Regions from separate parts of the Rothia sp. HMSC073B08 genome, predicted to be linked through region 1. Evidence: riboswitches for the same ligand, from Rfam matches in the RefSeq annotation. Region 1 holds a riboswitch; the other holds the start of a gene.
The links. Region 1 has a riboswitch for thiamine pyrophosphate ahead of HMPREF2884_RS06330 (bifunctional hydroxymethylpyrimidine kinase/phosphomethylpyrimidine kinase). Riboswitches for the same ligand answer to the same signal wherever they lie in the genome.
Positions count from the first base shown of each region.

Region 1 (4,594 bases):
CCCAGAACTTTCTGACGGAATGGCGCTACGCCAAGATTGCGCTCGCCAAGGTCGCCCGGCTCGAAGGCCACGCGGGCGTACGCCAGGGCGTGCTGAAGAGCCCGCGCACCGACGAAGAAATGGCGCAGCTGGCACGCGCCGAACAAACAGTCGAGGCGAGCACCTTCGAGGTGCCCGTACCCGTCGCCCCCACCGGTGCTAGCAACCTGCGCATCGTGTACGTCAACCCGCGCGACTACAACCTCACCGCGCAAGACTACGCCGAGGCGCTCGCCCGCACCCTGCGACGCGGGGGAGAGGACCTCAAGGACGCAACCGGCCGCCGCGTGTTGCTGAGCGAACCGAATCCCATGATTTTCGCGGGAACCCTGCAGGAGCACCTGCGCCTGGGTACCGTGCCGAACCCCGACGAGGAGCTGGCACAGGCAAAGGACCAGGAGCTGCTGAAGATTACCGACTCCCGCGAAATCGCCTACCGACTGGGCGGACGCAACCCCGAAGACTACTTTGCCGCCCGCATCACCAGTGAAGGCGCGAACCTCTCCGGTGGTCAGCGTCAGCGTCTGGCACTCGCCCGCGCACTCGCACAGGACGCGCAGGTGCTCATCCTGACCGAGCCGCTGAACTCCGTGGACGAACCCAGCCAGCGCTACATCTACGATGCGATGGAAACCCAGGTCGGTAGCGACCGCCTGCCCGTCGGCTACCCCGGCCTGCTGCAGGATTTGGAGCAGGTCTACGTTGTCTCCACGCCCGCGGAGACGACCCGCCGCATGGAACGCGACGGCTACCCCGTCGCTCAGGCAGAAACCCCCGCAACCACTCAGAATCAGGAGGTGAACTAGCATGGCAAAGCAGCTCCCCATCGAAAGCCCCGCCTACGTGGCACGCCGCATGTGGAACTACCTCGCAGCGCATAAGGGGCGAGCCCTCTACACCTTCGTCATCTACATGGTCAGCACCCTCATGGGTGCGGTGGTGCCCCTGCAGATTGGTGCCACCGTGGACGACGTGGTGGCGGGTAAGTTCTCCAGCTACCCGTGGCAGCCGATTCTGATTATTCTGGCGGCGTTCATCGTGCAGGCAATAACCCTCATGGTCTCCTCGTACAGTGCGGCCCGATTGGGTGCGCTCGTCACCCGTGACGCCAACCAGGACACCCTCGACGGCACCCTCGACCTGGATGCACGCACCGTGGAAGAAGCCGGCAGCGGCGACCTGCTCACCCGCGTGACCGACGACCTGTCCTCGGCCGCAAACGCTGTCAGCACAGACCTTCTCGGTGCAATCTACGTGGTGCTGTACTTCATTATCTCCACGCTCTCCCTGGCGTTCGTGAGCCCGGCAATGGGTCTGATCATGCTACCCATGATTGCCGGTCTTGCCCTCATCATGTCGAAGATGCTGCCGCTCATGGCGGCACGCAACCAGACCGCCCAGGAGCGCGTGAGCGACCTCAACAGCGTGCTGACCGAGAACATTCGCGGCACCTCCACGATCCGTGAGCTGGGCGTTCATACCGCCCGCGAAGATGCCTTCGCCGGTGAGAACAAGCGCCAGTTCGCCGCGCAGCTGGGCATGGTGCGCATCCGCCAGCTGTACTTCACCGTGGACGCTATTAACGCCTGGATCCCCACGATTCTGTGCATGCTCTGGGGCGCCGCCTGTGTGGCTCTCGGCTGGGCAAGCTGGGGTGCCGTAGCGACCGCCTCGGTCATGGTTTTCAGCCTGCGAACCCTTGCCGACATGCTGAACCACCACGTCAGTAGCCTGCGCATCATGCTCGTGAACATGGGCCGCGTGTTCGGTGTGGTGTCCTTGGCGAAGAAGCAGCGTGAGGCGCGTGCACAGCACCGCGCTGAAGCGTTCGCCGCCGTCTCGGATGAAGCCGTGAAGGACCCGCAGTACGCCATTGACTGCATCGACGTCTCCTACGGCTACTCGCCGGACGCCCTCGTTCTGGAAGGCATCAACCTGAAGATTCGCCGCGGCGAGGCGCTCGCCCTGGTGGGTCGTTCCGGTTCGGGTAAGACCACCCTGGCGCGTCTGATTGGTGGTTCGCTGACCGCCCTGGACGGCACCATTAACGTGATGGGTCGCCCGGTGGGTCACGGCGACTTCCCGACCGATGCCGCCGCCGACGGCCGCCCGCGTCTGCTGGTTTGCACGCAGGAAGCGCACGTCTTCTTCGGTACCCTCGCCGATAACTTTACGGTGGTTGTGCCGGATGCAACCGTCGAGCAGATGGGTGAGGCACTGGACGCTGTCGGTGCCCGCTGGTGGCGCGACCTGCCGCAGGGCATGGACACCGTCGTCAGCGGCGCGGATTCGCCTCTGACCCGCGACCAGATTCAGCAGCTGGCGTTGGCACGTATCGTGCTTGCCGACCCACACGCCGTGATTCTGGACGAGTCCACCACCCAGCTGGAACTCGCGGACGCAACCGAATCCCTGCGCGCCGTGTTGGCGAACCGTGCAGTGCTGATTATTTCGCACGATGCGCGTATCGCCTCGCTGGCTGACCGTGCGGTCCTGCTGCACGAGGGCAGGATCATTGCGGAGGGTTCACCGGCAGAGATTTTCGCCCTCACCTAAGCTCTGGCCTAGCCCGGTGGATATGCCCGGCGATATGTCCGGCTGATAGTGCCCGGTACCGTCTAAAGCGGTGCCGGGCATTGCCTTTTAACGGGCGAGTTCTGGGGGGTGCTGAAGCCTGCGCTGGAAAACCTGAGCCGGAATGGTGGTGCAGTACCGCAATGCTCAAACGAAAATTTCGGAGAGATTCACTTGTCACCCGCAAAACTTTCAGCTACTGAGAATCGTTGTGATAACCTGGCAGAGCGATATGGGGTGCCTTGAGACGCCTGCTCCCAACCCGCTGACCCACCCAAAGACGGGCAACCAAAACAGCGGGGGCACGGAACGGTAGGCGCGCGAAACAGCGTACAAACACTCAAGGCTGAGAAAAACACCCATTGAACCTGCTCTAGTTCGAACTAGCGAAGGGATTATCGATGAAGGCAGAGCAGCCTACCGCGCCCACGTGCGCATCCACCTCTAACCCTGTACCCGGCGCGAGCGCTCCCGGAACCCCCCGGGCACCTCAGACAGCTCGGGTGCCGAGGGTCCTCTCCATTGCGGGAACCGACCCCTCCGGCGGTGCGGGCATTCAGGCGGACCTCAAGTCCATTACCGCATCCGGCGGTTACGGCATGTGCGTGACCACCTCACTGGTCGCTCAGAACACCTGTGGGGTTCGTGAAGTATTCACCCCGCCCCTGGAGTTTTTGACCGCGCAGCTTGCCGCCGTTTTTGATGACGTCACGGTAGACGCCGTGAAAATCGGCATGCTCGGCGACGCAGCCACGATCCGTACCGTCCGCACCTGGTTGAGCGAGCACCCGGTGCCCGTGGTCGTGCTCGACCCGGTCATGATTGCTTCCAGCGGTGACCGTCTGCTGCAGGCGGAAGCGGAGCAGGCGCTGCGCGACCTCGTGCCGCTCGTGGACGTGATTACCCCGAACATTCCGGAGCTTGCCGTGCTCTGTCAGAAGGAGCCCGCTCAGACCTTTGATGAGGCGCACGAGCAGGCGGCGAACCTCGCGGCGGCGACCGGAACCACCGTCATTGTGAAGGGCGGTCACCTGTGCGGTCAGGACGCCGGCAATACCGCGGTCTTCCCGGACGGCACCTGCGCGCACGTGCGCACCCCGCGCCTGGACAGCCGCAATACGCACGGCACCGGATGCTCCCTGTCCTCCTCGCTGGCAACCCGCCTGGGCGTGGAACTGCTGCAGCACACTGAAGCCGCAGAACCTGCCGCAGACCAGAAGAACACTCTGACCAGCGAAGATACCCACCGCGCACTGCAGTGGAGCACCCGCTGGCTCCACGAATCCATTGCCGCGGGTGCCGGTCTGCAGGTCGGCTCCGGTGAGGGCCACGGCCCGGTGGACCACGCCGCACGTGCCCGCCGTCTGGAGGCTGCTGCCTCCGCGTACCCGTGGCATCACCTGCTCGCCACCACCGACTCTGAGGGTAATGCCCTGGACGGCACCAGTCCGGAGCGCCTGCTGCCGGTCAGCCCCGTGCCCGCCGGTGAAGCCGTCGTAAAGCCCGCCGGTCCCTGGACTGCCGCTCTTTGGGCTGCGGGTGGCGAAACCTGGCACCAGATCCTGGACCTGCCCTTCGTGCGTGCCCTCGGTGACGGAACCCTCGACGAGGACCTGTTCTCCTTCTACCTGGACCAGGATGCCCTCTACCTGCGTGATTATTCGCGTGCGCTCGCGACCCTCTCAGCGCGTGCTGATACCGCTGAGGCGCAGGTGCACTGGGCGGCTGGCGCGCACGAGGCGATTGCCGCCGAATCGCAGCTGCACGAGGGCTGGTTGGCGAACCGCGCACGCCTGGGTGGGCCTTCGCCCGTTACGATGGGGTACACGAATTTCCTGCGCGCCTCCGCCGCCGGTGATGATTACGTGGTCGGCGCAGCCGCTATCTTGCCCTGCTACTGGCTGTACGAAGAGGTGGGCGCCGTGCTCTCCTCGCAGAACCACGCGGACCACCCGTACGCGGAGTGGTTGAGCCTGTACGG
Region 1 covers NZ_KV811082.1:7,951-12,544, forward strand. The annotation lists gene HMPREF2884_RS06320 (ABC transporter transmembrane domain-containing protein) at 1-845, shown strand, start outside; gene HMPREF2884_RS06325 (ABC transporter ATP-binding protein) at 847-2,595, shown strand; TPP riboswitch at 2,837-3,026, shown strand; gene HMPREF2884_RS06330 (bifunctional hydroxymethylpyrimidine kinase/phosphomethylpyrimidine kinase) at 3,015-4,594, shown strand, end outside.

Region 2 (4,594 bases), on a different contig from region 1:
CCGGGATCAGCCAGGCGAGCCAAGAAGGTGCGGGATGCCGACTGCGCCGGGCCCACGAATAGGCACAGCAGCAGGGCGCATACCCAGAACACGCCCGGTTCGGGGAAGAACATCAGCGGGGTAGCCGCCAAGATAATGCCGACCAGCGAGATAACAATAATCGCCTTCGGGCCCAGGTAGTCATCCAGGTAGCCGCCCAGGATCGCGCCAGCCGCCGCGACAGCGCTACCGGCAATACCGAACAGGATTACCTCGGAAGTGCTGAAACCGAACGTGCCCGCCGCAAGAATACCGCCGAACGTAAAAATACCGGACAGACCATCACGGAACACCGCCGAAGCAATCAGGAACCACAGGGTCTGCGGGGACGTCATCTTCAGCCGCTTAATGGTGCGCCACAGCGCCTTGTAGGAGGCGAGCAGACCGCCCTGACGAGCCGGGGAGAGACGCTCCATACCGAGCTCCAGGAAACGCAGCTCGCGGGTGGGCAGCACCTCCGGCAGGAAGCGCTCGCGGGTGCGCATACGCACCAGCAGAGGCACGCAGAAGATGAGGCACCAGGCGGCGGCGAACAGCGCGACCGCACGGATATTCAGGGCGTTATCGGTGGTCAGGCCGAGTACTTCGGGGGTAAGCACAAAACCCCACAGCACCACAGCCAGCGCCAGGATGCCGCCAATGTAGCCGGCAGCCCATCCGGCGCCCGAAATCTTGCCGATATTCTCAGGGTGGGAGATGCGCGGCAGTACGGCGTTATAGTTCACGTACGCGAACTCGCTGAACACGCTCGCCGCAGAAATCAGCGTGACACCCAGCCACAGGTACTGCGGGGTGGGGCCCACGAAGAAGCACGCCGCCATCGAACCGACTAGTAGCATGGTGTTCACACCGAGCCAGAAGATACCCTTGCCGGACTTGTCGTTACGCTGGCCGGTGACCGGCGCCAGGATAGCAATCAGGAAACCGGCAATGGTCAGACCCAAAGACAACGCCGAAGAAGTCTCTTCGGGAGTGCCGAAGTAGCTGCTGGTCAGATAGACGGTGAAGATGAAGGTCGTCATAATCGAGTCGAAGCTCGACGAACCAACATCCCACATGACCCAGGACGCGACCGAACGGCGGCTGTTCGCGTGGTCAACGACCCTACGCTGAGCCTTCGTCTTACGGCGGGGAGAAGAAATAGTCATAGTTGTGCTTTCGGATGCCGAGGTGGCGCTTCAGCGTAGCGGCGGCATGAAACCGGCTGAAGTGGGGAGGGCGTGCTGAAGAGGGAACACCAGGCGGTACGTACCGAGCGAAGATACGTACCGCCTAGTTCATGAACTTTCGCGCGGAAGGCGCAAAGTCTTAGTTGAAGAAACGACGCTGCAGGCGAGCAATACCGAAGCTCACCACAGCACCCACGACGGAGGTCAGAACGGTCCAGAGGATGACCTGACGCAGGGTATCTTCAGACTCGTGGGAAATGGCGGGAGGCTGGTTACCGGTAGCCTTGGTCCAGGCTGCGCCCAGGCCCTTACCAACCAGGGCAGCAGCGCCCATGTTGATACCCGCAATAGCAAGCTTAGCGACGGGGTTCATATGTATCTCCTTAGCTGTATACGATGCGGCGTCCTGCCCGTGAACCCCTTCGGGGTTGGGTGAGAAAAGAGCGCCACTCCCTAGCGTATAGGGTTTAAGGCGTTCGTGCCGCCTTGGAGCCTCTCCGTCCCAAAATTGTACACCGTGCAATTCTGTAATGCGGGCAGAAGAACGAAACAAAAAGCGGCAAATTGGCACGAACAGCCAGACAAGCCTACAATCGAACCTGGGTTCCCACCCGCACCACAACGGTACGGACAAGGAACCCCACACGACAGGGGAGCGCCACCGAGGCGCTGAGAGTGCTAAGCAGACCCTCGAACCTGATCCGGTTAGTACCGGCGTAGGGAGTCGAATTTCTTCTCAATGCCCTCGTCCAATCAGAGGGCGAGGACATTCCCCTTCCAACGACGGAAGGACCACCAATGTCACAGAACGTAACCCCCGCCTCCCAGGCATCTACCCAGGCAGAGAAGAAGCCGAACCTGCGCTGGCGAGTCAACGAAATCGTTATCGCCGCAGTCATTGCAGTAGCCTGCGCCGTCATCTTCTGGATCTGGGACATCGCAGTCGGCCCCGCCGCCAAAGCCGCACTCGTAGCAGCACCCGAATTCCGCCCCATCGTTGCCGGCGCATGGCTGCTCGGCGGCACCCTCGGCGGCCTGCTCATCCGCAAGCCCGGTGCCGCACTCTTCGGCGAAATCGTCGCAGCATTCATCTCCGTACTCTTCACCGGCGGCGCGTGGAGCGGCGAAATCCTGATCGCGGGCCTCTTCCAGGGCCTCGGTGCTGAAATCGCCTTCGCAATCTTCCGCTACCGCCGCTGGAACGCAACCGTCGCTATCTTCTCCGGTGCGCTCAGCGGCCTGTTCATGGGCGTTAACGAAATCTTCATCTACTACCCCGACATGGAACCAGTCAAGGCAATCATCTACGTAGCATGCGCAGTCATCTCCGGCGCAGTCATCGCAGGTTTCCTGGCGTGGATTCTCGTGCAGAACCTCGCCAAGACCGGTGTGCTCTCCTCGCTGGCATCCGGCAAGACCAGCCGCTAACCACCAGCAACTAGTCACCACTCGGCACACAACAGCAGCCACACAAAAGGCTAAGGAACCATCATGGAAGCAACACCGCGCGGGGCGCGCATCGAGCTCAACAACTTCAGCTGGCACCACCCCGGACGCCCAGAACCCGTCATCAGCGGACTCAACCTCACCATCAACCCCGGTGAAAAAGTCCTGCTACTGGGCACCTCCGGCGCCGGCAAATCGACGCTCCTGCACGCCATCGCCGGTGTGCTCCACGATGACGACGGCGAATCCGCCGGCGGCACCATCACCATCAACGGGCAAGCACCCGCCGAAGCACGCGGCACCGCAGGCATGATGCAGCAGGACCCCGAATCCTCCATCGTCATGGCAACCGTCGGCAACGACGTAGCCTTCGGCCCCGAAAACCTGCGCGTACCCCGCGAAGAAATCTGGGGCCGCGTCACCGAAGCCCTCACCGCCGTAGGGCTCAACCACCTGCCCCTCGACCACCCCAGCAGTGCGCTGTCCGGCGGGCAGAAGCAGCGCCTCGGCCTGGCGGGCATCCTCTCGATGCACCCCGGCGCCATGATTCTCGACGAACCCACCGCCAACCTCGACCCCTCCGGCGTGCAGGAAGTACGCGACAGCATCCTTGCCGCCGCGCAAGCCACCGGAGCGACCCTGCTCGTCGTAGAACACCGCGTGAGCATCTGGGCGCCGCACATGGACCGCATTATCGTGCTCGGCGAAGGCGGCACCATCACCCACGACGGCGTACCCGACACCGTACTCACCGAAGCCCGCCAAGACCTCATCGACGCGGGCGTGTGGGTACCCAACTACGTGCCGCGTGCACCGCAGAGCGACAGCGATAACCAGGGCGGCGAGCACGGCGAGGCGCTACTTCGCGCCGAAAACCTCAGCATCACCCGCGCACAACCCACCCCCAAACAACGACGCGCACGCCGACGCACCATCAAACGCCTCGGCGACACCCCCGCACCCGTACCCACCGACCTGCCCGTACTGCGCAGCGGCATCAACCTCACCCTGCACGCCGGCGAACACCTCAGCGTGCTCGGCCCCAACGGCGCCGGCAAATCAACCCTAGCCCTCACCCTCGCAGGGCTCCTCACCGCACCCGACGGCACCCTCACCGCCACCGACGCGCTGCGTAATTACGACGGTAACCACGGCGGTAACCACGGCGGTAACCACGGCGGCGAGCGCGCCCACTGGGACGTGCCCACCTGGACCCCCGCCCAAATGCTCAGCCGCATCGGCTACGTCTTCCAAGAACCCGAATACCAGTTCATCCGCGGAACCGTACGCGAAGAACTCGAACTCGGCCCCCGCCGACTCGCCGCACTCACCCGCAGCCCCCTCAACGAAGACGACCTCACCGCCCGCACCAACGAACTCGCAACCCGCCTACGCCTCACCCACCTACTCGACGCCAACCCCTTCACCCTCTCCGGCGGCGAAAAACGCAGGCTCTCCGTCGCCTCCGCACTCGCCACCGCACCCAAAATCCTCATCCTCGACGAACCCACCTTCGGCCAAGACGCACGAACCTGGGCAGAACTCGTCGACCTCATCCGCGAACTCCTCGCAGGCGGCACCGCCATCATCTCCATCACCCACGACGAAGACTACACCGCCGCACTCGGCGGCAACCACATCACCCTACCCGCCCTAGAACCCTCCGAAGCCACCGCAACCCCCGGAAAGGAGAACGCATGAACACCGACTTCTTCGGCACCATCGACCGAACCAGCTACTTCAGCAACCTCAACGCCGGCGTAAAACTCATCGTCTCCTTCACCCTCATCATCGCCGCACTCATCGTGCGCGACCCCCTCACCTCCGGAATCCTCTTCGCCCTCGAACTGCTCGGATTCATCCTCGTCGGATTCCGACCCGTCAACGTCCTCGCCCGCTTCTGGCCCATCCTCATCGCCGTCATCACCACCGGCTGGTCC
Region 2 covers NZ_KV811065.1:5,821-10,414, reverse strand. The annotation lists gene HMPREF2884_RS04800 (MFS transporter) at 1-1,187, opposite strand, end outside; gene HMPREF2884_RS04795 (DUF4235 domain-containing protein) at 1,348-1,581, opposite strand; TPP riboswitch at 1,848-1,948, shown strand; gene HMPREF2884_RS04790 (ECF transporter S component) at 2,007-2,636, shown strand; gene HMPREF2884_RS04785 (ABC transporter ATP-binding protein) at 2,700-4,355, shown strand; gene HMPREF2884_RS04780 (energy-coupling factor transporter transmembrane component T family protein) at 4,352-4,594, shown strand, end outside.
Region 2: it holds a riboswitch for thiamine pyrophosphate, as region 1 does, so the genes downstream of both, HMPREF2884_RS04790 (ECF transporter S component) here and HMPREF2884_RS06330 (bifunctional hydroxymethylpyrimidine kinase/phosphomethylpyrimidine kinase) in region 1, are expected to answer to the same signal.